Regions from separate parts of the Pseudoduganella lutea genome, predicted to be linked through region 1. Evidence: riboswitches for the same ligand, from Rfam matches in the RefSeq annotation. Region 1 holds a riboswitch; each other region holds the start of a gene.
The links. A riboswitch is a leader RNA that binds a small molecule or an ion and turns the genes downstream of it on or off. The one in region 1 is predicted to bind cobalamin.
Positions count from the first base shown of each region.

Region 2: another riboswitch for cobalamin. It lies ahead of EWM63_RS25180 (TonB-dependent receptor); the one in region 1 lies ahead of EWM63_RS09205 (TonB-dependent receptor domain-containing protein).
Region 3: another riboswitch for cobalamin. It lies ahead of EWM63_RS03065 (cobaltochelatase subunit CobN); the one in region 1 lies ahead of EWM63_RS09205 (TonB-dependent receptor domain-containing protein).
Region 4: another riboswitch for cobalamin. It lies ahead of EWM63_RS03740 (energy-coupling factor ABC transporter permease); the one in region 1 lies ahead of EWM63_RS09205 (TonB-dependent receptor domain-containing protein).

Region 1 is NZ_CP035913.1:2,175,826-2,182,968, reverse strand. It holds gene EWM63_RS09225 (cobyrinic acid a,c-diamide synthase CobB) at 1-215, opposite strand, end outside; gene cobO (cob(I)yrinic acid a,c-diamide adenosyltransferase) at 215-835, opposite strand; gene EWM63_RS09215 (ABC transporter ATP-binding protein) at 832-1,605, opposite strand; gene EWM63_RS09210 (FecCD family ABC transporter permease) at 1,605-2,627, opposite strand; gene EWM63_RS09205 (TonB-dependent receptor domain-containing protein) at 2,701-4,539, opposite strand; cobalamin riboswitch at 4,611-4,841, opposite strand; gene EWM63_RS09200 (histidine phosphatase family protein) at 4,875-5,420, opposite strand; gene EWM63_RS09195 (adenosylcobinamide-GDP ribazoletransferase) at 5,411-6,175, opposite strand; gene cobT (nicotinate-nucleotide--dimethylbenzimidazole phosphoribosyltransferase) at 6,178-7,143, opposite strand, start outside.
Region 2 is NZ_CP035913.1:5,943,049-5,950,191, forward strand. It holds gene EWM63_RS25170 (PQQ-dependent sugar dehydrogenase) at 1-9, opposite strand, end outside; gene EWM63_RS32125 (DUF2231 domain-containing protein) at 6-575, opposite strand; gene EWM63_RS25175 (TonB-dependent receptor domain-containing protein) at 721-2,781, shown strand; cobalamin riboswitch at 2,882-3,102, shown strand; gene EWM63_RS25180 (TonB-dependent receptor) at 3,218-5,266, shown strand; gene EWM63_RS25185 (porin) at 5,437-6,504, opposite strand; gene EWM63_RS25190 (YczE/YyaS/YitT family protein) at 6,501-7,143, opposite strand, start outside.
Region 3 is NZ_CP035913.1:737,684-744,826, reverse strand. It holds gene EWM63_RS03085 (sensor domain-containing protein) at 1-36, opposite strand, end outside; gene EWM63_RS03080 (ABC transporter ATP-binding protein) at 323-1,084, shown strand; gene EWM63_RS03075 (ABC transporter permease) at 1,081-2,532, shown strand; gene EWM63_RS03070 (DUF3526 domain-containing protein) at 2,529-3,905, shown strand; cobalamin riboswitch at 3,942-4,159, shown strand; gene EWM63_RS03065 (cobaltochelatase subunit CobN) at 4,228-7,143, shown strand, end outside.
Region 4 is NZ_CP035913.1:907,063-914,205, forward strand. It holds gene EWM63_RS03715 (sirohydrochlorin chelatase) at 1-23, opposite strand, end outside; gene cobM (precorrin-4 C(11)-methyltransferase) at 20-811, opposite strand; gene EWM63_RS03725 (energy-coupling factor ABC transporter ATP-binding protein) at 808-1,686, opposite strand; gene EWM63_RS03730 (CbiQ family ECF transporter T component) at 1,686-2,420, opposite strand; gene EWM63_RS03735 (energy-coupling factor ABC transporter substrate-binding protein) at 2,414-2,737, opposite strand; gene EWM63_RS03740 (energy-coupling factor ABC transporter permease) at 2,734-3,414, opposite strand; cobalamin riboswitch at 3,528-3,737, opposite strand; gene EWM63_RS03745 (VWA domain-containing protein) at 3,822-5,135, opposite strand; gene EWM63_RS03750 (TadE/TadG family type IV pilus assembly protein) at 5,135-5,752, opposite strand; gene EWM63_RS03755 (TadE/TadG family type IV pilus assembly protein) at 5,749-6,213, opposite strand; gene EWM63_RS03760 (sensor histidine kinase) at 6,351-7,143, shown strand, end outside.

The sequences.
Region 1 (7,143 bases):
TGGCAGCGTTCGCGGCCCACCATCCACAGGTCCAGCGATTCCACGGGCGCGCCGCTGGCGCGGCCAAGCAGCATCGGGTCGATGAAATCGGGCCCGCATTTGAACACGCGCACGCGGCGGCCGGCGCGCACCAGCTTGCGCGCCAGTGCCGCCGTGACGGTGGTCTTGCCCTGGCCGGAAGCCACGGCGGCGATCAATACCGCGCGGGTGCCCATCACCACTCCGTTCCGGCCTGCGCGCCGATGCCGGCCTTGAACGCGTGCTTGACCACGTTCATTTCAGTGACGGTATCGGCGATCTCGATCAGCTCCGGCGGCGCGCCACGGCCCGTGATGACCACGTGCTGCATGGCCGGGCGTTCCAGCAGGTCGGCAATGACCGTGTCCACGTCCAGGTAGCGGTATTTCAGCGCGATATTCAGTTCATCGAGCACCACCATGCCGATGGCCGGATCGGCCAGGAACAGCTTGGCCTGTTCCCACGCTTCGCGTGCCTTGGCGATGTCGCGTTCGCGGTCCTGCGTTTCCCACGTATAGCCTTCGCCCATCGCGTGGAAGCTCACTTCGTCGGGGAAGCGGCGCAGGAAACGTTCCTCGCCCGTGGCCATCGCACCCTTGATGAACTGCACGATGCCCACCTTCATACCATGGCCCAGCGCGCGCACCGCCATGCCGAAGCCGCTCGAGCTCTTGCCCTTGCCGTTGCCGGTATTGACGATGATGATGCCGATCTGCTTGTCGGCAGCGGCGATCTTCGCGTCGATGATCGCCTTCTTGCGTTCCATCCGTGCGCGGTGGCGCTCGTTCAATGCCGCGGTGTCGTCGGGAGTGGTCATGCGGTGGCCTCTGTAGGTATGAAGATCGTGCGGGCGCCGTGGCGCACCGTTTCGATCGGGTGGTGCAGATAGTCGGAAAGGATGTCGGCGCGCATCACGTCGTCGCGCGGGCCGGCTAGCCAGCGGCCGTCGCCCATGAGCAGCAGGGCATGCGTGGAAATACCGTGCGCCAGGTTCAGGTCGTGACCGATCATGACGATGGTCTTGCGCTGTTCGCGGCACAGTTTCGCCAGCAAACCCATCACGCTCACCTGGTGGGCCAGGTCCAGAGCGTTGGCCGGTTCGTCGAGCAGCAGCAGCGGCGTGTCTTGCGCCAGCAGCGCGGCGATGGCCACGCGCTGGCGCTCGCCGCCGGACAGCGTGCGCACGTCGCGCGCCGCCAGGTCCTCGACCTCCATCGCGGCCAGCATGCGCATCGCGATGGTGTGGTCGTCGCTGTCTTCCCAGTAACGCTTGCCGTGGTAGGGGTGGCGGGCGGACAGCACGGTTTCCAGAACCGAGTAGGCAAACGCGTCGCTGCGCGATTGCGCAAGAAAGGCGCGCTCGCGTGCCAGCGCTTCGAGCGGCCAGTCGCCGAGCGCGCGGCCGCGCAACAGCACGCGGCCGCCATCGGGCTCGCGCAGGCCGGCGAGCGTGCGCATCAGGGTGCTTTTGCCGGCGCCATTGCGGCCGATCACGCTCCAGCATTCGCCGTCGGCGACTTGCCAGTCGAGCTTTTCGGCCAGCACGCGCGAGCCGATGGCCAGGCGGAGATTGTCTGTGGCGATCATCATTTGCGCAGCCGGTGCAGTTGATACAGGAAGACGGGCGTGCCGATCAACGCCGTCACCACGCCCACCGGCAACTGCTGCGGCGCGATGACGGTGCGTGCCAGCGTATCGGCCAGCACGAGGTAGGCACCGCCGGCCAGCGTGGCGGCCGGGATCAGCACGCGGTGGTCCGGCCCGAATGCAAAGCGGCAGGCGTGCGGCACGATCAGCCCGACAAAGCCGATGCTGCCCGCGGTGGTGACCGCGCTGGCCGTCAGCAGGCCGGAACAGAAGAACAGGCCCTTGCGCAATACGCCCACGCGGATGCCCAGCGTGCTGGCCGCTTCGGCATGCAGGGCCAGCACGTTCATCGAGCGGGCCGTGCGCAGCGCGAATGCCAGGCCGGCGGCCAGCACGATCCACGGCAGCCAGCGCAGCGGCGCGCCGGACAGGTCGCCGATCATCCAGAACACCATGCTGCGCAGCCGGCTTTCCGGGGCGATCGACAGCATCAGCATGATCAGCGCCGCGCAACCGGCGGACAGGATGGTACCGGTCAGCAGCAGCAATGCGGTGCCGCCCTCGGCGGCGCTGCCGCCGCGCATGTCGCGGCGTGCCAGCACATACAGCAGCATGGAGATGGCTACCGCACCGATGAAGGCGGCCGCGTCGACCATCCATGCGGCGCACATCAGCATCAGCGCCAACAGGGCGCCGACGGCCGAACCGGCGGAGATGCCGAGCACATAGGGGTCCGCGAGCGGATTGCGGAGCAGGGTCTGCATCATGACGCCGGCCAGCGACAGCGTGGCGCCGGTTACGAAGGCGGTCAGCGCGCGGCTCGCGCGCAGGTCGAGCAGGGTGGCGGCCAGCGTCTCGGCGCGGCCGTTGAGTAATTCTTGCAGCGCGCCGGGCAGGTCGGCGAGCGGGATGGCAACGGAGCCCGTGACGCCCGCGAACAGCAGGCTGGTGATCGACGCCAGCAGCAGGCCGGCGGTGACCACGCCGGTGCGGTAACGCAGGTGGGCGGAAAGTGGATGCATGTTCTGCCTGTGGATGAAGCGCCGGGCGCATCGACGCGCCCGGCAGCTTAGCACTACTGGTTTGATACGGGAATTACTTGAAGCCGTAGCGCAGCGCGGCGAACACGTTCGAGCCGCCGGTCTGGTAATAGCGGGCCAGCTCGTAGTTCTTGTCGCCCACGTTGTTCCAGCGCACCAGCGCCGACCAGTCCTGGTTGAAGCGGTACGTGCCATACAGGTTTACTACCGCGTAGCCGGGCAGGCGGTTGCGGTTGGCCGCGTCGTCGAAACGGCTCGACGACAGTTGCAGCTCCACGCCCCCGCGCACGGCGCCCAGGTCGTATTCGGCCACGAAGTTGGCGTGGCGCTTGGCGCGGCGCTGCAGGCGCTTGCCGGTGGTCTCGTCCTTCGGGTCCTGGAAGTCGGCATTGGCGATCAGCAGCAGGTTGCCCATCTGGCGCTCGGCCGACAGCGACACGCCTTCCAGCAGCGCCTCGTTGATGTTGTAGGCGCAGCCGTATGGGTAGCCGGCGTAAGGGCAGGGGTTGGTGTTCAGCAGCAGGTTGTCCAGCTTGTTGCGGTAGTACACGGCACCCAGTTTCGTGGTGCCGTCGTCGTAGCGCAGGCCCGCTTCGGCGTTGCGGCCTTCTTCCGGCTTGTTGTCCTCGTTGCCGTAGCTCGGGTAGTACAGTTCGTTGAACGACGGTGCGCGGAAGCTAGTAGCGAAGCTGGCTTCGGCGCGCAGCGCACTGGTGAAGCGGTAGCCGTAGCCGATCGAGCCAGTGGTCTTCGAGCCGTATTCCGAGTTGTTATCGTGACGCACGCCCACGTTGGCCAGGTGCGCGCCACGCTTCAGGCTGTAGTTGGCGGCAAACGCGTTGGTGTGGCGCGCGCGGTTCAGGGCGGCGGTCGAGCCGTCGAGTTCTTCCTTGCGGTGTTCGTACAGCACTTGCAGGTTGTCGCTGCCGATGCGGAAATCGTTCTGCACCGTGAACGTGCTGGTCGTGGTGTCGATCTGGCTGGAACCGAACGGACCCACGTCATAGAATGAACCGGACTTGTCGCGCGACTGCGAAGCCTGCACCAGCATCGTCCAGAAGGGCAGGAACTGGTTGCGGGCGTAGATGCCCACATTGCTCACCTTTTGCGTGCTGTAGGCATCGAAGTTCGCGTCGTCGTAGTCCGATTCGGTATCGGTGTACAGGAACATGGCGCCCAGTTCGTGGCCGGGGGCCAGCTTGTAGGCCACCTGGCCGGCCGCGCTCTTGCGATCGTAGCCATCGTCGTCGGGATCGAAGCTGGAACTGGGCCGGCGCGTGGCCGAGAAGCCGTCCGAACGCTCCTTCGAGACGGAGAACGCGTAGCTCAACTGGTTCGTGCCGCCGGAAACGGAGGCATCGGCTGCGAACATTTTATCGCTGCCGCCGCCGACCGAAGCACTGATGGATGGCGCGCCTTCGCCTTTTTTCGTGAACAGCTGGATCACGCCGCCGATCGCATCGGCGCCGTACAGCGTGGACAGCGGGCCGTACACGATCTCGATACGGTCGATGGCCGACAATGGAATACCGTTCCAGCTGGCCGAGCCGGTCGAGGCGGAGGCGATGCGGATGCCGTCCACCAGCACCACGCTCTGGTTGCCGTTCGCGCCGCGAATGAACACGTTCGACGCGGCGCCGGGGCCGCCGTTGCGGGTAACTTCGAGGCCGCGCTGGCGCTGCAGCAGTTCGGTGATGGAGCCGGCGCCGGAGTTGGCGATCTGCTCGGCCGTGATCGTGACGGTATCGCTGATCACTTCGCTGGCCAGCTGCGGGGTGCGGGTAGCGGTGACGATGATCGAATCGATGGCGGTGGCCTGGGCGTGGGCGGCCGGCGCGGCAATGGCGAGCGCCAGCGACGCGAGCGCCGCCTGGGATGCTACGGAAGAGGTCATGGCAAATCTTTGTAAAGTAGCAACCGGCCAACGTCCCCGCAGGCCGGATTGAACAGAGCCGCACGCTGTGCGTGGCTCCACCTGGTTTGGCCGGTATCCGGGCTGGCGGGCATCACCGTCCGACCTTCCCATGCGTTTGCACAGTGGTTGTCGCGGACGGCTGCCGCGGCGAACTTCGCGCGCGGCTGCCTGCTTACCGTTGCGGGGGCAGCATACGTTGGCCGACCATGGTCAGGCTTCGTATTTCCCGTTTAACTGCGCTCGAGGACTCGAACGCGGGCACCAAAACCGCGCAATTATAAGGTATCGCGGAGGGGCCGGTATCATGAAAAGATTCAGTAAAGACCCAGGCGGTGGGTTTCGCCGTAGCCGATGCGGTGCGCCTTCGAGGCGGCGGCGAGCGCGGCCTGCCCGGCTGGCGTGCCGTCGGCCAGCGCGGCAAACAGGCGCATGGTGCCGGCATGGCAGATGACGATGGCACGCTCGGCGCCGTGCGCCCGTATCGCGTCGAGCGCGGCCGCAACGCGCAGGGCCACCTCGAACACGGTCTCGCCGCCGCCGGGCCGGTAGTGGAGCAGGTCGGCCGCCCAGGCGTCGACATCGGCGCGCGGGATATCGTTCCAGCTGCGCCCTTCCCAGCTGCCGAAATCCATCTCGGCCAGGCGGGCATCAAAAGTGACGCTGGGCGACAGCAGCCGGGCGAGGTCGGCACAGCGCCGCAGGGGGCTGGAAAAAACGGGGACATCGCCCGGCAGGCCGCCGGCACGGAGCGATGCATGCACGCGGGCCAGCTCGTCCGGATCGGCCGGCAGGTCGCTGCTGCCGTAGCAGATGCCTTCCGCCACGACCGGGCGCGGATGTCTGACGAGAATCAGTTCCATCGCGCCAGCACGCACAGGTAGAAAGCCGCTTCGGCCATCTGCTGGACCGCACCGAGGCAATCGCCCGTGTAGCCGCCAAGCCGTTGGCGCAGCTTGCGAGCAAACCACAACGTGACGAACACCATCGCCACGATGCCGAGGACGATGCCGCGCCAGTCGAGCCAGCCCAGGCCCCCGGCTGCTGCCACGGCCGGCACGCAGCACAGCGTGGCGATGGCGAACTCGGTGCCGGTCATTTGTTGCGCCATCGGCTTGGCCTTGCCCTCGGCGCGGGCATAGTCCATGCGCCAGATCAGGCTTGCCGCCATCAGCCGGGACAGCGGATGCGCTACACATAAAGCAGCGACCGTCGCGAGCGGTGAAAGGTGTGCCAGCGCGGCGCATTTGATGGCCAGCAGGAGGAGGATACCGATCGCGCCATAGGCGCCGATCCGCGAATCCTTCATGATTTCCAGCGCCCGTTCGCGCGTCAGGCCGCCCCCCATGCCGTCGCAGGTATCGGCGAAACCGTCTTCATGGAAGGCGCCGGTGAGGTAGATGCCGGCTGCGGTGGACAGCAGCACGGCGATCGCCGGCGGCAGCACTTGCGCGGCGGCCCAGTAAACGGCCGCCACGATGACGCCGACGACGAGGCCCACCAGCGGGAAGTAGCGCGAGGCGTGGTGCAGCCAGTGCGGCTCGAACCCTACCCAGCGGGGAATCGGCAGGCGCGTGAAGAATTGCAGCGCGATGAAGAACAGCCGCACCTGCAGCATGTTCAGCGCTTTCCGCTGACCTGGGCCGATGCGAACGTGGCCATGCGGTTCAGGAAATTCACCGCCGCGTGCAGCAGCGGCAGGGCGAGCGCGCTGCCGGTGCCTTCGCCCAGGCGCAGGTCCAGCTGCAGCAGCGGCTTGCCGCCGAGCGTTTCGAGCAATTGCCGGTGGCCATTCTCGTTGGAGCAGTGCGCGAACACGCAGTAGTCGAGGATCGGCGGCCGCAGCCGCGCGGCCACGAGCAGGGCGCTGGTGACGATGAAGCCGTCGATCAGCAGCACCATGCGGCGCTCGGCCGCGCGCAGCATGGCGCCAGCCATCATGGCGATCTCGAAGCCGCCGAACGTGGCCAGCACGTCCAGCGGCGCCGTCACGCCGGCATGGCGTGCGGCGGCCGCCTCGATGACGCGCGCCTTGTGCAGCACGCCTTCCGGTGTCAGCCCGGTGCCGGCGCCCACGCACGCCACGGCCGGGATGCCGGCCAGCTTGTGCATCAGCGCGGCGGCGGCCGTGGTATTGCCGATGCCCATTTCGCCGAAGCCGATCACGTTGCCCGGCAGCGTATCGACGAGCGCCGCCCCGTGTGCCAGCGCCTGTGCACACTGTTCGGCCGTCATCGCCTGCGCCACCGCGAAATTGCGTGTGCCATGGGCGATCTTGCGGTCCACGAGGCCGGGGCGGGGGCCGAAGTCGTGCGCCACGCCGGCATCGACGACCTGCAGCATGCAGCCGTTCTGCGCGGCGAACACGTTGATGGCAGCGCCGCCGGCCAGGAAGTTCTCGACCATCTGCCATGTCACATCCTGCGGGAAGGCGGAAACGCCCTCGGCCACCACGCCGTGGTCGCCCGCGAATACGAGGATGGCCGGTGCTTCGATCACCGGCGCCGTGGTGCGCTGGATGAGGCCGACCTGGTGCGCCAGCGTTTCCAGCATGCCCAGGCTGCCGGGCGGCTTGGTCTTGTTGTC
Region 2 (7,143 bases), 3.7 Mb from region 1:
GCGGTTCATCGCGCACCTCCAGCCCGTGTCGCCAGCGCCCGCCATGCGGTGATGCAGGCCAGCACGGTGACGGCGATCGACAAATACAGGCCGGACGGCATGGCGGCCCAGGCATCCTTTGCGTGCACGAAGGCATCGATAAGGCCGATCACCCAGGTGGCCAGCAATAGCAAAAAATGCACCAGTGCAGGGCCTTTGCTGCCCTTCGACCGGAGTAGCGCGACCAGCGCGAAGAGCAGGGCAAAGCCGCCCAGCACCAGGGCGCCGGCGATCAGCCAGGATGCAAAATTGCTCCATTGGATCTGGTAGCTGTTGTAGTAGGCCAGGTCGCTCAAGAGCGCACCCAGGAACAGGGGAACGGTTCCCGCAAGCAGCATCGCGTGCAGCGGGCCGGGGGGCTGCCGGAAGGCAGGGGCGTCGATTGTCGGGGAGGGCATGGCAAGGTCCAGGTTGTGTCGCTTGGCCCGATCGTAGCGATTAATAGAACGCGTTGTCGCATGGTTGAGCCCGGTCGAATGGGCCGGCAAGCGGACCTGCTGGCCCGCTGCCCCTTGTTGTTCGGATCGCTGCACCATCCGCCGGCGCTCAGGGTGCCGGTGTACGGGCATTGCCACACTTTGACAAACTTTTCCGTTAGTAAATGAGTATCATTCTCATTTGCTGCTGTCGAGCAGCCATCGAGAACACCCAGTCCTTCGCCAACAAGAAAAGTTTGGATCCATGCGTCTTCCAGAAAAATACAAAAAAACCTTCAGCCGTACCCCCGTCGCCATCGCCATTCCCCTGCTGTTCGCCAGTGCGGGCGCCCTCGCACAGCGGGCCACCGAAGAGCAGCTGGCCACCGTCGTCGTCACCGCTTCCGGCTACGAGCAGAACATCCGGGATGCCGCAGCTTCGATTACCGTCATCACCGGCAGCGAAATCGCCAAGCGCTCGTACACCGACCTGGCCGACGTGCTGAAATTCGTGCCCGGCGTTTCCGTGCAGGGCACCGGCACCGAGCAGTCGATCTCGATTCGCGGCATGGGCAACGCCTACACGCTGTTCCTGGTCGATGGCCGCCCGGCGCAGGGCGGCGACACGTTCGAATTCAATGGCGGCGGCCGTGGCCAGCAGATCTCGTTCATGCCGCCGCTGGACATGATCGAACGGATCGAAGTGATCCGCGGCCCGGCGTCGGGCCTGTACGGCTCCGACGCGATGGGCGGCGTGATCAACATCATCACGAAGAAGGTCTCGAACACGTGGAAGGGCGCCGTCACGGCCGAATACGTGCATCCCGACGGCGGCAACGACGTCAACGGCGAGGCCTACAACACGAGCTTCATCGTGAACGGGCCGCTTGTCGACGACGTGCTGGGTATCCAGCTGTCGGGCGGTTTTCGCGGGACCAACGAGGGAGGCGTCATCCAGTTCGGCGACGCCACCACGGGCGACGCGGACTATAAGCAGCGCAACATCGGCGCCAAGGTCACGTGGAAGGCCGACGGCCGCAACACGCTCACGGCCGGCGGCAGCCGCACCGACACCGACCGCTGGCGAAACCCGGGCCGCTCGCTGGCCGCCACGGCGGCCGCCAGCTACCAGGGATCGACGAAGGACAACCTGTTCCTCGCGCACGATGGCCGCTACGGCAAGGTCAGTGCAAGCACCTACCTGAACTACGACGCCGCCAGCAATCCGACCACCCGCACCAGCGCGCCCAGCGGCGTGGCGCGCGGCATCGACTTCGACACGCTGACCTTGAACAGCCAGGGCACCTGGCAGGCCGGCGATGCGCACACGCTGACGGCCGGCTTCACCTACAAGAAGGAGAAGCTGGAGGACGGTGCCACGAGTGCCGTGAACGTCCATAACGCCGACACGGACGCATTCGTCACCATGGAGCGCTACCAGCTTTCCGCGTTCGCGGAAGACGAGTGGCGGCTGCGCGACGGCCTGGCGCTGACCACGAGCGCCCGCTACGACTACAACGAGCAATATGCCGGCCACTGGAGCCCGAAGGCCTACCTGGTCTACCGCGCCAGCGACGCGCTGACCGTCAAGGGCGGCGCCATCACGGGTTACAAGGCCCCGTCGCTGCGCAACGCGGCGCCCGATTTCTCCGCCACCTCCCGCGGTGGCGTGAGCATCGGCAACCCGGACCTGAAGCCGGAAACAAGCGTCAGCTATGAATTCGGCGTGGACTACGAACGCACCGACCTGGGACTCAAGGCCAGCGCCGTGGTATACCGCACCGATTTCGACGACAAGATCACGCGCTCGGCGGACTTCCTGTGCCGGCCGAACGTGCCGTGCTTCCATGGCGGGCTGGAATATCCCGCACATCAATACGGCTACAAGCAGACGATCAACGTGGACAAGGCGCGTATCCACGGAACGGAGCTCGCGCTGGACTACCGGTTCACGAACAACCTGTCGGCACGTGCGAACTACACGCTGACCGATTCCGAGCAGCTGACGGGGGCCAGCAAGGGCAGCCCGTTGAGCGACCAGCCGAAGCATGCCGCGAACCTGGGCCTGAACTACGACCCTTCGCGTGGCACGAGCCTGTGGGGCCAGGCGGCTTATACCGGCAAGTTCATCAGCACCGACCTGGCAACGGGCGCGGCCACGTCACAAAGTTATACCCTCGTCGACATGGGGATCGTGCACCGCCTGAAGCGGAACCTGACGCTGAAGTTCGGCATCTACAACGTGGCCGACAAGGAAGTCGCCAACAGCTCGAACGGCTATGTGGACGGGCGCCGTTACGCCACTGCCGTGAACTACACGTTCTGAACAGCCTCCAGCGCAGCGGGGCGCCCAGCCTCGCGTTCCAGTGACTTGCGCGAACAGCGCTTCCGGAAGGCGCTGACAAGCACCCATCCTTGCCTGTAGAATCCGCCCCCGAGTGAACGGTGTCCCGCCATCGACCGGTGGCGGGGTGAAACGGGAAGCCGGTGACGCGCGGGATCGCCATCCCGCCAGTCCGGCGCAGCCCCCGCTGCTGTAAGCCTGACGACCCGCCCCGACGCCACTGCGCTGCTCACACAGCGCGGGAAGGCAGGGCCGGGGAGGACGACGGCAAGCCAGAAGACCGGCCGGTCACGAAAAGAAGGCAGGGCACGGGGTGTGGCCTTGCCGTCGATCGTTTGTTTTCCCGTGCTGGCAAGCCATCGCGTGGCTGATGCCGCGTGCGGCGCACCTGCACGGCATATGCTTGCCGACCCAGTTCATGAAAATTCATCCGCTTCACACCAGGCTCCTGCCTGCCGCCCTTGCCGTCATGTCGTTTGCCGCCCATGCGGACGATCCGCCATTCCAGCGCGTGCTGGTCGAAGGTTCCCGTATCAGCCAGCTTGGCGAGGCCGACTCCGCCGCCGCCGGCACGGTCACCCAGAGCCAGCTGCAAGCCCGCACCACGTACCGGCCCGGCGAACTGCTGGAAGCCACGCCGGGCCTGGTGGTGAGCCAGCACAGCGGGGAGGGCAAGGCCAACCAGTTCTACCTGCGCGGCTTCAATCTCGACCACGGTACCGACCTGCGCACGGCCGTCGACGGCATGCCCGTCAACCAGCGCAGCCATGCGCACGGGCAGGGCTGGACCGACCTGAATTTCGTGATCCCCGAACTGGCCGGCCGGCTCGACTACCGGAAAGGCCCGTACTCGGCGACGGCGGGCGACTTCGCTTCCGCGGGCGCCACCGAGCTCACTTACGTCAACCGGCTCACGTCCGGCATTGCCAACATCACGGCCGGCCAGAACGGCTACGGCCGCGCGCTGATTGCCGCGTCGCCGGAACTCGGCAACGGCACCGTACTGGTCGGCCTGGAGGCGATGCACAACGATGGTCCGTTCACCCGCGGCGACAACTACCGCAAGGTCAACGGCGTGCTGCGCTACAGCGAAGGTTTCGAGAACAACGGCTACTCCATCACCGCCATGGCCTACCGCGCCAAGTGGCACGCCACCGACCAGATCCCGCAGCGGGCCGTCGATGCCGGCACGCTGGGCCGCTTCGATGCGATCGACCCCACCGACGGCGGCAGTGCGCACCGCTACAGCCTGTCGGGCAAGTGGCAGCGCAGCGACGACGACAACAGTGCCAGGGTATCGGCCTATGTGATCGCGAACCGGTTGGCACTGTTCTCGAACTTCACCTATTTCCTCGACGATCCCGTCAACGGCGACCAGTTCGCCCAGCCGGACCGCCGCGTGACATCCGGCTTCGACGCCAGCTATTCCTGGCACCATCACCGGGCCGACGTCGCATCGACGACCACCGTGGGCATCACCGCGCAGAACGACAACATCCACAACGGCCTGTATCGCACGCGGGCGCGCCAGGTGACCGGCACCACGCGCGAAGACCACATCGTCGAGACCAGCGGCGCCCTGTTCGTTGAAAACCAGACCCGCTGGAACGCCACGTTCCGCACGGTGGCGGGTCTGCGGGCGGACCGCTACCGCTTCGACGTCCACGGCGACAACGCCGCCAATGCCGGCACCGCCAGCGACGGCATCCTCTCGCCCAGCGTCAGCCTGGTCTTCGGGCCCTGGGCGCGCACCGAGTTCTATGTCAACGCCGGTACGGGCTTCCACAGCAACGACGCGCGTGGCACCGTGATCGCGGTCGATCCGAAGACCGGCGAACCGGCCGACAGGGTCACGCCGCTGGCCCGCACGCGCGGATTGGACCTGGGCGTGCGCAGCGAGTGGGTGCCGGGGCTCCAGTCGTCGCTGTCGCTGTACCGCCTCGACATGGATTCGGAGCTGCTGTTCGTCGGCGACGCCGGCACCACCGAGGCGGGGCGGCCGAGCCGCCGCCACGGCATCGAGTTTTCCAACTACTACAAGCCGGTAAAGTGGCTGTCGCTGGATGCGGATCTCGCCTACGCGCGGGCGCGCTTCCGCAACGCGGACCCGGCGGGCGACCGTATCCCGGGCGCGGTCGAAGGGGTCGCGCAGTTCGCCGCGACGGTCACGCCGACCGGGCCCTGGTCCGGCGCGCTGCGCCTGCGCTGGTTCGGCCCGCGCCCGCTGGTCGAGGACAACAGCGTGCGCTCAAAGGCCACGACAACGCTGAACGGCCGCATCGGCTACCGCATCGGCAAGGCCACCCACGTGGAACTGGAAGCGTTCAACCTGGCCAACCGGCGCGCGTCGGCGATCGATTATTTCTACGAATCGCGGCTTGCCGGCGAAGCGGAGGCAGTGGAAGACGTGCATTTCCACCCGGTCGAGTCGCGTTCGTTCCGGGTATCGCTGACGCACCGGTTCTGACACCCCGGATCTTGCAGGCTGCGCTCGAGCCACTGGTGTCGGACACCTTCAGGTGTCGGACACCGGTTTTCCGCGCAGAATCCCGGAAGAATCTCGCGAAAACCGGTGTCTGACACCAGACCGCAGCGGCTACTGACGCATCACATACGACAAACCAAGTCGCAGTAGCGTCAGAACCGCGTCCGCAACCCCAGCGCCAGCGTGTCGCCACGGCGGTAGCCCCTGATCCGGTCGCGCATGCCGACAACGTACACGTCGCTGCGTTTCGACAGAGAGTGGTCGTAGCCCAGTGACAGCGTGCCGCGCTGCCTGCCGTCCTGCGGGCCGCGTTGCCACGTGGTGTCGGCAAACGCGGCAAGCAGCTTGCCCGCACCAAAGGCCACGTCGGCGCTGGCGCTCCAGGTCGTGCTGGTGCCGTTCGAGGTGGCGCCGTCCGCCGCACCCGCATGCGCGCTGTTGCGCGCGTGCTCGTAGTTCGCGTAGAGCGTCACGGGACCGACACCGGTCTTTCCGCTCACCATCCAGGCATCCTGCCGGCCGTAGCCCGCCTTGACATTGCCGGGCGTGCCCGGCAGCGGGTTGTCCACGTGCACCCGCTGCAGGAAGCCGCCCACGCCGTGGCGCCCCTTGAAATACAGGAAGCTGGCCCCCGCGTTGTGCCGGCCGCGGGCACCCGCAATTTCACCGAACTGGTAATGCAGCTTGGCCGTCAGCCCACCCAGGTTCGGCGAGGTATAGCGGACCTGGTTGCTCCAGCCGGTATCGCCCGCATTCACCGACTCCCATCCGGTGCCGTTATACAGCGGCACGTTGGCGTGCGCGACGATTGGCGAAAACGTGAACGAATCGCCGAACGCATTGAACAGCGCCGCCGGCAGGAAGTTCGGTGCGCCGTCGCGCCCGATGCGCAGCGTGCCGAACTTGCCCGATATGCCGACGTAGGCATTGCGGCTGAACAGCGTTTCGTTGCCGTTGAAGCGGCCGGGGGCACCGGTGTCGTTGCGCAGATAGCCGGCAAGCTTGAACTCCACCCTGAGCCCGTCGCCGAGATCTTCCGTGCCGTCGATGCCCCACCACGAGGTGCTCATGCCGCCGGCATTCACGGCGGCGACACGCTTGCTGCCCGGCGGCTGCGCCATGCCGATCCAGGCGTCGAGCAATCCCGAAAGCCGTATTTCCTGCGCCCCCGCGCCGGTGGACAGGGCGATCGCCAGGGCGCCAGCGAGGAGCCGGTTCATGATGGCACCTCCTGCCGCGCCACCCTGGCCGGCCGGAACCGCCTGAACAGGAAGAAGTACAGCTTGATGTACTGGCCGATCAGGATGGCATTCAGGATGGTGCCTTCGCGGATGAACTTGGGCTCGCCCAGGAACAGGTAGCCGATGGACGCGGAAATCAGCAGCAGCGTGCAGTCGAACGTGGACTTGATGTTGCCCCACTTGTAGCCCAGTCGCCGGCACAGGGTGTCGACGAACATGTCGATCGGCATGAGCACGAGGTTGGCCCGTATCATCAGGAACAGGCCAAGGGCGATCAGGGCATCGGCAAAGGCCAGCAGGCACAGTTTCACGGAATAGTCGTGCAGCACCAGGCCCTTGGTGACAAGCAGGTTCAGGTCCAGGAAGGCGGCCAGTACGAAGGCCGGGACCAGCGAGGCAAAGCTCTTCAGCCCGAAGTCCTTCGGCAGGGCGAGATACGTCAGCAGCAGCATGAACAGCTCGAGGATGAAGTTGTAGGTTCCCTGGCTGAGCGGCGGGTGCACCAGGGTCATGGTGCGGGTCAGGCTGCTTTGCGGCGAGATGCCGATGCCTGCGCGGATGGCCAGGCTGACGCCGAGCGTCAGGATGTAGATGCCCAGGATATAGATGGTCCAGCGC
Region 3 (7,143 bases), 1.4 Mb from region 1:
CAGGCGGTACATCAGATCGGAGGTGGGGGCGGTCATCGTCTGGGTGGCGTTGGAGCAGTGTTGGAATCGGATGGCGGTTCGCCGGCATCCGGGAACGGGTTGTCCATTGCAGAGTGACTATACCTTAGTAAGTGCCGGAGAGAAACAATTCGTTGTCCTGGACCGTGGGCTTCGCTTTTCCCGGCCGGAACTTGTTGCGCCGATGCAAATCCACTCCGTCTTCTGGCGCATTGCAAATGCGAATGATAATGCATTATCATTTGTGTCGGTGCCGGGCGGCAGTGTCGCCCTGGCCATGCCTTTCCAATCGAAGGAGAATCGCTTGAACATCACGCACGGCACGGCCCTGCCGGACCACGTACTCGAAGCCACGGCGGTCGTCGCCGGCTATGGCGGCAAGACCATCCTGCGCCAGCTCGACCTGCACATACGCCCGGGCGAGATCTACGCGCTGCTGGGCGCGAACGGCGCGGGCAAGACCACCACGCTGAGCCTCTTCCTCGGCTTCGTCACGCCGGCCGCGGGAACGGTGCGCGTGAACGGCATCGATCCCGCGACACAGCCGGACGAGGCGCGGCGCCACCTCGCCTACATTCCCGAGAACGTGGCGCTGTACGAACACCTCACCGCGCGTGAAAACGTGGCGTACCTGCTCGACCTGGCGGGGCAGCGCGGCGATGGCGCTGCCGACGCGGCCATCGCGGCCATCGATAATGCGCTGGCGGCCGCCGGCCTCGCCGCCGCCGCGTTCGACCGGCGCGTGTCGGGCTTTTCCAAGGGCATGCGGCAAAAGGTGGCGATCGCGCTGGCGCTGGCCCGCAAGGTACCGGCGCTGCTGCTCGACGAGCCCACGTCCGGCCTCGATCCGCAGGCCACCACGGAATTCAACCGCCTGCTCGGCGTGCTGCGCGCCCAGGGCGTGGCGGTATTGATGGTGACGCACGACCTGCTCAGCGCCGCCGACGTGGCCGACCGCATCGGCTTCCTCGATGCCGGCCGCCTGCTCGAGGAAGTCGCGGCCACCGGCGCCGACCGCTTCGATGTGCGTTCGCTGCACCGCCGCTACGGCGCCCTGGCGGCATGAGCGCCGCCCGAAGTGCATTCTCGTGCATCACCCGCATCGCGCGCGAGGAATGGCGGGCGCTGTTCCGCGACCGCGCGGCCGTGGCAGGCCTGCTGCTGCTGACGGTGCTGATGCTGGTGGCGGCGATGACCGCCCACGAGCACCAGCGCAATGCCGACGCCGAGCGGACCCGCTACCAGGTGCAGGCCAACCATGAATTCGAAGCGCAGCCGGATCGCCATCCGCACCGCATGGTCCATTACGGGCATTTCCTGTTCCGCCCCCTGAATCCGCTGGCCGCGTTCGATCCCGGCATCGACGGCTTCACCGGCAACACGCTGTTCCTGGAGGGGCACCGGCAGAACAGCGCCAACTTCGGCGACGTGCGGCAAACCTCGCTGCTGTTGCGCTTCGGCCAGCTGACGCCTGCCTTCGTGCTGCAGGTGCTGGCACCGCTGCTGCTGGTGTTCTTCGGCCACGCCGCCGTGGCGCGCGAGCGCGAATCGGGTACCTTGCGCGTGCTGCTGGCGCAGGGGGTGCGCAGCCGCGAGGTGGTGCTGGGCAAGCTGCTGGCGCTGGCCGGCTTCGCCGGCCTGGCGCTGCTGCCGGCACTGGCCGCGCTGGCCTGGTTCGCCGCCGCCGGCCATGCGCCTTGGCCACTGGCCACCGTGCTGGCCGCCGGCTATGCCGCCTGGCTGCTGCTGTGGGTGCTGGGCGTGGTGCTCGTGTCGATGTGCGTGGCGCGCGGCCGCGATGCACTGCTGGTGCTGCTGGCCGCGTGGGCCGTGATCGTCATCCTGCTGCCGCGCTGGGTGCCGGACATGGCCAATACCGCGGTGGCGTTGCCGACCCGTTTCGAGGACGCGATCCACGTGCAGCGCGAGTACCTGGCACTGGGCGATTCGCACGATCCGAACGATCCGAAATTCGCCGCGTTCCGCGACAGGCTGCTCAAGCAATATGGCGTGGCTCGGGTGGAAGACCTGCCCGTGAACTTCAAGGGCGTCGTGGGCATGGAGGGCGAGCGCAAGTCCAGCGACCTGTTCAACCGCTACGCGGCCGCCGCGTTCGACCGGCAGGAGCGCCAGGCCGAGATCATCGACGCCTTCGGCTGGGCCAGCCCGGCGCTGGCATTGCGGCGCCTGTCGATGACGGCGGCCGGCACAGACCTGGCCAGCTACCGCAGCTTCCTGGAGCAGGGCGAGCGCTATCGCTATGCGCTGATCCAGGGACTGAACCGTCTCCAGGCGGAGAAGCTCGCTTATGCCGACGACATCGACCGGAGCAAGGAAAACCGCGTGTCGCGCGAGCACTGGCAGGGGTTCCCGGCGTTCCGCTACGAACCGGCGCCGCTGGCCGACACGCTGCGCCGCGCCGCGCCGGCCGGCGCCACGCTGGCGCTGTGGCTGACGGCATTGGGCGCGCTGGCCTGGCTGCTGGCCGGCCGGCTGGGGAGGGCGGTGCGATGAGCCGGCTCACCTTCGAACTGCGCCTGATCGTGCGCTCGCGGCTGTCCATCGCAGCCTTGCTGCTGCTGTTGCTGTTGTCCACGCTGGCCGTCTGGTCGGGCATGCAGGAAGTGGAACGCCAGCGGCAGACCATCGCGCGCCTGGCGCCGCTGCACGAACAGGACGTGGCCGCGCTGGCGGCCCGCTACCCGGCCAGCAAGGATGCCGGCAATCCGGCCTACTACACGTTCTACAACACGTGGGATGCGCCATCGGATGCCGCCTTCCTGGCGCTCGGCCTGCGCGACGTGGCGCCTTACGTGCTGCGTATCCGCGCGCTGGGGCTGCAGGCGCAGCTCTACGAGGGCGAGACGTTCAACCCGGAAATCGCGCTGCCGGGCCGTTTCGATTTCGCGTTCGTGCTGATCTACCTGGCGCCGCTGATCGCGATCGCGCTGCTGCACGACCTCGTGTCCGGCGAGCGGCAGGCAGGCCGGCTGCGGCTGCTGCTGGCGATGCCCGATGCGGCGCGCCTGTGGCGCCGGCGCGTGGCGCTGCGCTATGCATTGCTGTTCGCCTGCCTGGCCGTTCCCGCCTGCGCCGGCGCGGTGTTGTCCGGCACCGGCGTCGTGGCACTCGTCATCGTGCTTGCCGTTGTCCTCATCCTGATCGCGGCCTACCTGGCTTTCTGGACGGGGCTGTCGATGGTCGTGTCCGCGCGCGGCTGGCGTTCGGTCACCAATGCCACCACGCTGATGGGCACCTGGGCCGTGCTGACGCTCGTGCTGCCGGCCCTGGCCAACGTGGCGTTGGTGCGCGCGATCCCGGTGCACCAGGGCGTGGACCTGATGCTGGCCCAGCGGCAGACCGTGCATGGCGCGTGGGAAGTGCCGCGCGATGAAACGATGCGCAAGTTCGTCGCCAGCCACCCCGAATGGCGCGACAAGGCGCACGTGCCGCCGGGCTTCCACTGGAAATGGTATTTCGCGTTCCACCAGGTGGGTGACGAAAGCGTGGCGGGGCAGGTGCGCGACTACCGCGAAGGCTTGCTGGCGCGCCAGGCATGGACCGGGCGGCTCGGCTGGCTGCTGCCGGGCGTGGGAGCGCAGGCCGTGCTGCACCGCCTCGCCGATACCGACCTGCCGGCGCAGCTGGCCTACCAAGACGAGATCGCGGCCTTCCATCGCCGTATCCGCGCGTTCTACTACCCGTACCTGTTCAATGAGCGGCCGTTCGGGACGGAGGATTTCGGCAAGCGGCCGGCGTTCGCGCCGCGCGCGGCCGATCCGCTGGTGCCATGGGGCGACGTGTTCGCTGTGTTCGTACTGGCAGGCGTCGTGCTGGGCGCGGGGCTGGTGGGGCTGCGTCGCCTGCGCGTGGAGGGCGCCGACTAAATGGGGCGGTGACAGCGCGGCTTGCTTGCAGGTAGAATCCCGTCTCGAGTAAACGGTGCCCTCCCGCCTGCCGGCGCGAGGGTGAAACGGGAAGCCGGTGACGCGGGGGATCTCCATCCCCCGCCAGTCCGGCGCAGCCCCCGCTGCTGTAAGCCAGACGAACCGGTTCCACCGCCACTGTGCCGCGCACGGGAAGGCATGAGCCGGCAAGAACGATGGCAAGCCAGAAGACCGGCCGTTTGCAATGATGTGCCGGGCCCGGGGTGTGGCCTGGCCTGTTGCGTTTCACGGCCGGTTCCTACTTTTGAGCATTTCTCCATTCTTGCGCGCGCTGCTTGCGCTGCTGTGCATCCTCGCCTGCGTGCGCGGCCATGCCGCCACGCTGTTCGCCATCGTCACGGAGCGTGCCGCCCCGGTGGCGATCGAGGCGGCGCACCGCCACCTGGCCCTGCACCCGAAGGACCGCATCGTGCTGCGCACGCCGGCGCAATGGATGGCGCTGGATGAGCGCGATGTGGCACGGCTCGTCGGCGGGGCCGACACGATCCTGGCCGTTTCGCTGTTCGGCGACCCGGCCGCGCGGCTGAAGGCGGCACTGGCACGCCATGCGAAGCCACGCACGGTCGTGCTGGCGTTCAATGGCGATGCGGGCCTCAGCCTGATGAGCCGCGATGCGCAGGGCGCCATGCGCGATTTTCCCGCCGAAACGCTGCGTGACCTGTCCACCGAGACGCCGCCGGCGGCGGCATTGCAGGCCGCGCAGGCGCATCCGGCGGCGCCGGGCTGGCTGGCCGCGCGCCGCGTATGGCAGGCCGGCGGCGTCGACAATACCGCGGCGCTGTTTGCGCACCGCCTCCATCCCGCCAGGCCGCTGGCCGCCCCGCAACCGGAACCGACGCTGCGCGTGCGCGTGGGGCGGCGCGAACTGCTTGACGCCGCCGCGTGGGGCAATGGCGCTCAGTTGGGGTTGAAGGCGCAGGCCGCCGTGGTGGTGCTGGACCTGTCGAACATGGATGGCGCCGTGCCGGCCGCCGTGTGTGCGCGCATCGAAGCGGCTGGCCAGCCCTGCGTGCAGGTCCTCACGCGGTGGGGCGGCGCGTCGCGCGAGGCGCTGGAGCGGCTGCCTGAACTGCTCGCCCCGGCGCGGCCGGCGGCGCTCGTGGTGCTCCAGGATTTCGTGGTGGGCGCGGCGGAAGGGCGCGAAGCCGTCGCCGAGGCGCTGAAATGCCTCGATATTCCCGTGTTCAAGGGCATACGGCTGTCCGACCGCACGGCGCTGCAATGGCGCCTGTCGCCGGACGGCCTGCCGCCGGACTCCGTGCAATACCGCGTGGCGTTGCCGGAACTGCAGGGCATCGGCCAGCCGATCGTGGTGGCCGCGCTGGGCAATGCGCAGCGGGACAAGGCGACCGGCATCGAGAACCGGCCGCCGGTCATGCTCGACGCGGAAGCGGAACGGCTGGCGGCCCGCGTCGTGCGCTGGCTGGCGCTGCGCGACAAGCCCAACCGCGACAAGCGCGTGGCGCTGATCTACTACAACCACCCGCCGGGTCGCCAGAACATCGGTGCCGACAACCTGGACGTGCCGGCCTCGCTGTTCGACATGCTCCATGCGCTCAAGGATGCCGGCTATACCGTGGGCGAACTGCCCGCATCGCCGGAAGCGCTGCTGGACCGGATCATGGCGCATGGGGTCAACCTGCCGGAAGACCGGGCCGCCCTGCGCGAACTGGCCGGCACCGTCAATACCGTGAGCGCGGCCGACTACGGCAAGTGGTTCGCCACGCTGTCGCCGCGCGTGCAGAACGAGATGACGAGCGGCCTGCTGGGGCGCCTGCATGCGGACGTGCTGGAGGCCGAGAAAGCCGGCGAGTGGGTGCTGGGCCGCAAGCAGGTGGACGTGATCGTCAAGGAGCTGCAGCACCTCGTCGAGGGGGCCGACCACCCGCAGCGGGAAGCGGCGATAAGCGACCTGGCGGCGCTGGGCGACGGCTACCGCGCCTGCCTGGACGTGCGCGCGCCGCGCCGCTGCAAGGCGTTGGCGCCGCTTGCGAGCAAGCTCGCCGGCTACGGCATCGAAGGCCTGAAAGGGTGGGGCAACGCGCCAGGCAGGATCATGGTCGACTCGGGGAAAATGCTGGTGCCGGGACTCGTGTTCGGCAACGTCTTCATCGGCCCGCAACCGCCGCGCGGCTGGGAAGTGGACGAGGAACTGCTGCACGCGAACACCAGCATCACGCCGCCGCACCAGTACCTGGGCTTCTACCACTGGGTGCGCGACCGCTTCAAGGCCGACGCGCTGGTGCACGTGGGGCGCCACTCCACCTATGAATTCCTGCCGGGCAAAGCGGTCGGCCTGGCAAGCGACGATTATCCCAGCCTGATTGCCGGCGACCTGCCGGGCATCTATCCGTACATCGTGGACGGCGTCGGCGAAGGCACGCAGGCCAAGCGGCGCGGGCTGGCCGTGATCGTCGATCACCTGACGCCGCCGCTGGCCAGCACGCCGCTGTACGACGACCTGCTGGCACTGCGCCAGGTGGTGGAAAGCTACGAGGCGGCGAACTCCGAATCGCTGAAGACGCAGGCGGCCAGCCTGATGCGCGAACGCGTGGTGGCGCTGAACCTGAAGGCGGAACTGGAAGCATCGATGGCCGACGTGCTGGCGGTGCGCGGCATCGGCTACGACGCGGCCGACGACGATCTGCTGGCGCACGAGATCGGCCATTACCTGACGAAGCTGCAGGAGAAATTCATGCCGCACGGGCTGCACATCTTCGGACGGCCGTGGAAGAAGGACTCGATCGACCTGATGCTCGCGTCGATGAAGAAGGGGGGCGTCGACGGCCAGGAAGTGAGCGCAGAGGTCGCCGCGAAGCTGACCGCTTCGCCGCGCCTGGAGATGCGGGCCTTGCTGGCGGGGCTCGACGGCCGCTACATCGAACCCGGCAAGGGGAACGACCCGCTGCGCTCGCCCGAGGCGCTGCCGACGGGGCGCAATTTCCATGCGGTCGATGGCGACATCCTGCCCACGAAGCTCGGCTACCAGCTCGGCGCGAACCTGGCGGACAAGGCGATCGCCCGCGCGCGAGGGGACGCGAAAGCGGCGCAGGGCAGCGAAGGCATCATCCTGTGGGCCTCTGACGCGGTGCGCGACGAAGGCGTGATGGTGGCGTTCGCGCTGGCGATGATGGGGGCGGAGCCCGTGTGGAATGCGCGCGGCATCGTCACCGGCGTG
Region 4 (7,143 bases), 1.3 Mb from region 1:
CGCATCATGACTGGTCCGTTCATGCGCTTGCCTTTCTATAACGATGGGTAAAAGTGGGGTCGTAAAGTTTCGAGCGGGCCAGCGTTTCCCAGTGCAGCGCCCCGAGCGTGGGGCTGGCCACGATCATCGCCTGGCTGGCTACGCCCGCTTCGCGGCAGCGTGCCTTGATGTCGGCCAGCGTGCCGCGCAGGATCTTTTCCTCGCCCGGCCAGCTGGCCTTGTGCACCACCAGCATCGGCGCATCTTCCGGCCAGCCGGCTGCGCGCAGCGCTGCTTCCACCTTGTGCAGCAGCGTGATCGACAGGAAGATGCACAGCGTGGTGCGGTGCGCGGCCAGGCTGGCCAGGTCTTCGCCTTCCGGCATCGGCGTGCGCCCTTCCACGCGCGTGAGGATCACGGTCTGCGTAACCTCGGGCAAGGTCAGCGATTCGCCGGCCGCCGCCATCGACGCCATCGCCGACGACACGCCCGGCACCACGGCCCATTCGATGCCCGCCGCGCCCAGCGGGCGGGCCAGCTCAATCAGCGCGCCGTACAGGCCCGGGTCGCCCGTCTGCAGGCGCACCACTGTGCGGTGCCGGGCCGCCTGTTCAATGAGCCAGGCGGTCATTTCTTCCAGTGTCATGTCCTTCGAATCGCGGATCGTGCAGCCAGGCGGTGCGTACAGCGTGACGGCGCGGTCGACCAGCGAACCGGCAAACAGCACGGCGCCCGCCTCGCCCAGAAGCCGGCGGCCCTTGACGGTGACGAGTTCCGGGTCGCCGGGACCGGCGCCGACGAACCATACCTTGCCGGGGTTTTCAACAGTCATTCGGTGCTCTCCAGGATGTTCGATATGGCGGAAGATGTGGCCAGATCCGCCTGCAGCGCCTCCAGCAAGGCCGGCACGCTGCGTGGCGCCGGGATGGCTGGCAACACGCCGCGCGCGGCCAGTTGCGCATGCAAGGCGATGGCCAGCGGCACGCGGTGACCGGCGGTATGCAGCAGGTCCGCGCGCGCCGCCAGCCGCTCGGCCGGCGCGGAGGCGATGCAGCGGCCGGCGGCCAGCAGGTGGATGTCGTCGGCCCACCCGAAAGCAAAGTCGACGTCGTGGGTCGTGAGCAGCACCGTCACGCCGCGCGCGGCGAGGCGGTCCAGCAGCGCCGCCAGGTCGACCTGCATCGGCGCATCGAGCCCGGCCATCGGCTCGTCGAGCAGCAGCACTTCCGGTTCCATCGCCAGCACGCCGGCGATGCACACGCGCTTTTTCTGGCCAAAGCTCAGGTGGTGCACGGCGCGGCCCGCATAGCCGTGCAGGCCCACGGCATCGAGCGCGGCATCGACGCGGGCCGCCACCGTGGCGGCATCGAGGCCCAGGTTCAGCGGGCCGAACGACACGTCCTCGCCCACGTGCGCGGCGAACAGCTGGCGTTCCGGGTCCTGGAAGACGAGGCCCACGCGGCGCCGCAAGGCTGCCAGCGCGGCGCGGCTGCCATCGACGGGCTGGCCGTCGCTGCGCAACTGCCCGGCGCCCGGCCGCAGCAAGCCGTTCAGGTGGCGCAGCACGGTGGATTTGCCGGCGCCGTTCGCACCCAGCAGCGCATGGCGCCGGCCGCGGCCGAGCGCCAGCGTGCAGCCGCGCAGGCCGGTGCCGCCATCGGGGTAGACGTGATCGACGTCGACCAGTTCAAGCACGGGATGCGCCATCACCAGCGGTCTCCCAGCGCCAGCGCGACGAGCAGCGCACCGGCCAGCAGGGCGAGCGTATTCTGGCGCCGCGCCCGTGGAAACGCGGCCGGTAGGAAGCGCAGCGTGCCGGCATACGAGCGCGCGTCCGCGGCCGTCTGCAACGCCGCCGCGCGCAGCCATACCTGCTGGGCGACGTGGCCGGCCAGCAGCCCGGATGATCGAAAGCCATGGCGCCAGCCGCGATAGCCCAGGCGCGCGCGCTGCGCATCGACCCCGTCGTCCCAGGCGCGGCGCAGCACGAACAGCATGCGGTAGCACAGCGCCATCAGGTCGAGCAGCGTTTCCGGCGTGCGCAGGCGGCGCAGCAGCGACAGCAGGTCGGGCAGCGGCGTGGTCAACGTAAAACCCAGCAGCGCGGCCAGCACGGCCAGCGCGCGACACCCCGCCTGCGCCGCCACCGGCACCATCGCGGCATGCCAGTGCCAGTCGCCATGCGCGTCGGGTCCGATCGGCATGGTGGCGCACGCCAGCAACAGGAAACCGAGGGGCGCCAGCGCCGCCGCCAGCCATGCGCGCAGCGGCACGCGCGCGCCAACCAGCGCGGCAAGGGCCAGCAGCAGCGCCAGCAATGCCAGCGTGCCGGGCCGCTGCGCGATCCATGCGGCGGCGATGCCGGCCAGCGCGAACAGCGCCTTGGCCGACGGCGCCACGCCGCGCCAGCGGTTCGCATAGGCGGTCGTTTCGATCAGCATCGGCGATCACCATCGGATTCACCGCCGGCGGCGCGGGCACGCTCGCGTCCTACCGACAGGCCGAGCCAGTAGCCGATCACGCCCGCGCCCAGCGCCGCCTGCAAGGCGAACAGCAGCGAGGCGATCTCGCCGCTGGCCGGCTCGAACACGGGCGCGAACCACGGTTGATATCCTGGCGCGATCGTGCCGATGGCCTGGCGCGCCAGCTCGTCCGCCCCGCCGAACGCCGCCTCGCCGGCAAGCCACAAAGGCAGTACCGACAGCAGCACGATCGCCGTCCATGCCAGCCACGTGCGCGGCCTCATTTGCCATCTCATGTGCGCTCCCTGGCACAGTGCGCGAACACGGGGGCATTGCGCTGCTCAGGGCCATGGAAGCGGGCGATGGCATTCACCACCAGCACCGTCAACAGTCCTTCGCTGATGGCGATGGGTACCTGGGTCAATGCAAAGATGCCGGCGAACCTGGCCAGCGAAGCGGCCATGCCGCCCACCGGGTCGGGAAACGCCCAGGCCAGCTGCAGCGATGTGGTGCCATACGTGGCCAGGTCGCCGAGACAGGCGGCGGCGAACACGGCAACGGAACGCGACATGCCCAGCGCGGCGGCGGCGCGGAACACGCCGTACGCAATGAAGGGGCCGACCACGGCCATCGAGAATACGTTGGCGCCCAGCGTCGTCACGCCGCCATGGGCGAGCAGCAGCGCCTGGAACAGCAGCACCACGAAGCCGACGGGCACCATCGCGGCGGGGCCGAACAGCAGTGCGCCGAGCCCCACGCCGGTGGGATGCGAACAGCTGCCCGTGACCGACGGCAGCTTCAGCGCGGAGAGCAGGAACGCGAATGCGGCGGCGACGCCGAACAGCATGCGCCGTTCCGGGTGCAGGCGCAGGTCGCGCGCCATCGCGCGCAGGCCCACGGCCAGGAAACAGGCGGAGACGGCCGACCAGCCCAGCGCATGCGCAGGCGGCAGGAACCCTTCCATGATATGCATTCGAAACCTCCCGTCGAATGGTCCATAAGAGCACCAGCGGGAGATGAAAAGACGGTCGAGACGGGGCCAGGCACGGCGCCGCTTCGACAGCGGCTTCCCGTCACCCCGGGGAATGGTGCTGACTTGCTTGGGCCGGTATTCTGGCTCGCCGTCATCCTTCATCCGCGCCTTCCCGCGATTAATCGCAGTGGCTAATAGGCGGAATCCGTCAGGCTTACAGCAGCGGGGGCTGCACCGGAATGGCCGCGCGTGGCGGCTTCACCGGTTTCCCGTTTAACGCCCTCCCCGAACGGGAAGAGCGCACCCAAGCGCGCATAGTAACCGAAATGCATTGCGATGGCATAGCATTTTGGTACCGCCGCTCGCGTGGTGCGAAGGCGGCGGGCACGGGGGGCGGTCGCCGCGCGTTATTTGGAAATGCGCAGGATGGCCGACGCCAGCTTGGAGAAGCATGGTGTCAGGTCGGCCTCCGTGGCCGCGTAGCAGTACATGCCGACGTTCTTGTTGGCGTTGTAGCAGCGCGATGGGCCATCGGCCACGTTGGCCATGCATTTCAGCACGGCTTCGCCCGTTTCGCCATCGGCGTTCTTGTCCTTCAGTCCTTCGCCCATGCCCAGTGTGAACACGAAGATGTTGTCATCCCGTGCCTTGGCCGCGACAGCTTCGGCCAGGTTGCGCGCGGCGTTGCCGACGTTCTGCTTGAACTTCGTTGCATCGCCGATATCCTCCACTACCGGGCGCGGCGACAGGGTCTGGACTTTCCACTCCGTGGAAGCCGTATCGACGGCGTTGTAGTACTTCGGCAGCTTCTTGAGCGTGTTCCATGCCTGGCTGCTCAGCGTGCAGGCATTGCTGACATATTCGTACTGGGCGTCCAGCCGCAAGAGCCCCACCCCGACCGAGTCGACGACACCCGGCCTGTTGCAGGTGCCGAAAGGCAGGTTGACGCCGAACGACGTGGGTGCGCCGTCCGAGAAGAACACGATCACGCGCAGGCTGGATCGGTTAAGGGGCGGGATCGCGTTCAGGTCATCGCGCGCGCGTCGCATCCCTTCGAACGACGAAGTGCCGCCGTCGAAAACAAAGCCCGAAATGGTCGACAGCATCGCGTCGCGCTGGAAGCCACGGGCCGACTTGAAGATCGGATAATCCATCACGGCACCGGAAGAAAAATGCACCAGCCCGACCCGGTCCTGCGTGACATTGAACTTGTTCAGGAAGCTCTTGGCCGATGTCCTGACCGTTGGACCTACATCGATCAGTGATCTGGACGTATCGATCACGAACGCCATGTCCAGGTCCCGGCGCACGGTCTGCGCAGAGGCGACGGGTGTCAACGATTTGAAACCCATCAGCTGCATGATCGACACGGGCATCGGCGCATCGGCCTTCACGTCGATCGTCACCTCGCCCGCGTTGAACACGACCGAGGTGCTCAGCAGCTTCGGCCTGGACATCAGATATGACGCGGGAATGTTCGCTTCAAAGAACTGCTTCGCCGCCGCCTGCGCGCTGGCCGTCTGTTCCGACTGCGTGTTCCCGGCCGTGACGGCGCGCGCCCCGGCCAGCGCGGCCGAGTCGACGGCCGCGTTCAGGCGTGCCTTGACCAGGTAGGCCAGGCCCGTGTCGATGGCGAGACCGGCCACGGCCAGCAGCACCATCATGCCCAGCGCGACCATGATGGCAACGGCGCCGCGCTGCCGTTTCAGGAGTGGAGTCATCAGAATATCGTCATCGAATACAGGTCAGGCCCGAAGGTGGGCACGTTGAACTGGCCAGTCAGCAGCATGTCGAAGTTGTAGAAGGTTTCAACCACGTACACCACCTCGCCGTCGTCCAGCTGGCCGTTCATGATGGTGGTGCCCGGCCGCGACGTGCTGCTGATGCCGGTGCACGCCGCCGTGCTCCAGGCGTTGCACGTGTACACCTTGCTGGCCGGGGCATACTGGCTGAAGTTGTAACCGAGCCCGCGTGCCTTGTCGTCCCAGCGGTACTGGTCCAGCACCACGCTGGACGCCACGCCGCTCTTGACCACGCCCATCACGCGGGTGATGTAGACCATGCCCCGCTTGTTCACGTCCAGCGGCGGCGCGCTCGCCATCAGTGCGTAGATGATGTCCTGGCTGTCCGTTTCCAACGGCATGTTGCCGCGCGCCACCAGGTTGGCCCCTTCGCGGCCGATGTTGACCATGATGATCTTGGCCTGCAGTGCGCGGGCGGCGTCGATCATGCAGAACAACAGCATCAGCAGCATCGGCAGGATCAATGCGAATTCGACGGCGGCGACGCCACGCTGGCGCGCGCGCAACGTGGCTGGGAGGTGCGGGCAAGGGATCACTCGAAGACCTCGTTGCGCATCGTTGCCGCCACGGCGAACCTGTATTTGCCGTCTGTGAATACCCGTGAGATCAGCGGTGTCGTCACCGTCCACGTGCAGTCGAGCTTGAGCACGATGATGCTGCCGGCGCCACCGAACATGGCATTGCTGTAACTTTCAGATTTGTACGATGTGCCGTTGACGGAAATGACCGGGCCCACTTTCTCGTACATGCCGAACGAGCTGTCGCGGATTTTCTGGATGACGGCCGCGTAGCGCTGCTGGCTGGCAGCGTTCGGGTCCAGGTTCTTTTGCCCGGTGATCGCATAGCGTGCGCCTTCGCGCACGGCGTACTGCATGGTCAGGGTGACGAAGAACATGAAGCCGAACTCGACCAATGCCAGCAAGACAAGAAGGAATACCGGCATCACGAACGCCATTTCGACGAGTGTGGCGCCAGATTGACGGCGTTTCGTAAACATTTGGAAAGTTTGGCCGATGGAGTCGGTTGTATGCGGTAAGCTTGAGATTCTACAATGCAACTTTCCTTCTGGTAGAGCGAGATCGCCGGAGAAATGCGCCGCTGTCGGGCCAGAACAACGAAGAATGATTTAAAGGCATGCACGAAGAGACATTGCAGCAAGCAGCGACAATCCCGTCTTTCCGGCGCCCCGCCGCGCCCGACGCAGAGGCATGGATGGTGTTCGGCATGCGGATGCTGCTGGCCGTTTCCGCCCTGCTCACGCTGTATATCGGGCCGGCCGACCTCATCGCCACGGGAGTCTGGACGTGGCTGTTCTTCCATGCCTATGTGCTGCACAGCCTGGTCCTTCTGTGCGTGGCCAGGGTGCGGGCGGGCTTCTGGCATGGCCCCGTCATCTACTGGGTCGACATTGGCTGGTATGGCCTGATGATCTACGCCACGGGCGGTGCCCCGAGCCCGTTCTTTTCGTTCTTCTTCTTTGCGATACTGGCGGCATCGTTCCAGCGCGGGTTCGACGATGGCGCCCGGCTGACGCTGGGATCGGCTGCCATGGTGACGATCGCCGTGCTGGCGGCGCAGGGCCTGTCGTCCATCCAGCTGCTGCTGCTGCGCGCCACGTTCGTGCTCGCGCTGGGCTACATGATTGCCTACTGGGCCGGCCTGGCCATCGACCAGCGGCGCCGGCTGTCGCTGCTGCGCGATGTGAGCCGGCTGTCCAATCCCCGCTTCGGCGTGCAGCACACGCTCGACTCGCTGATGGAAAAGATCCTGCGTTTCTATGGCGGCACCACGTGCGTGCTGCTGATGCAGGATGCCGCCGGCCGCTGGACGCTCAATACCGTGCACCACCCCGCGGCCGGGCGCCCGGTAAACCGCAGCAGCATGCGCGAAGACGCAGTACAGCCCCTGCTGGCACTGGGCGAACACG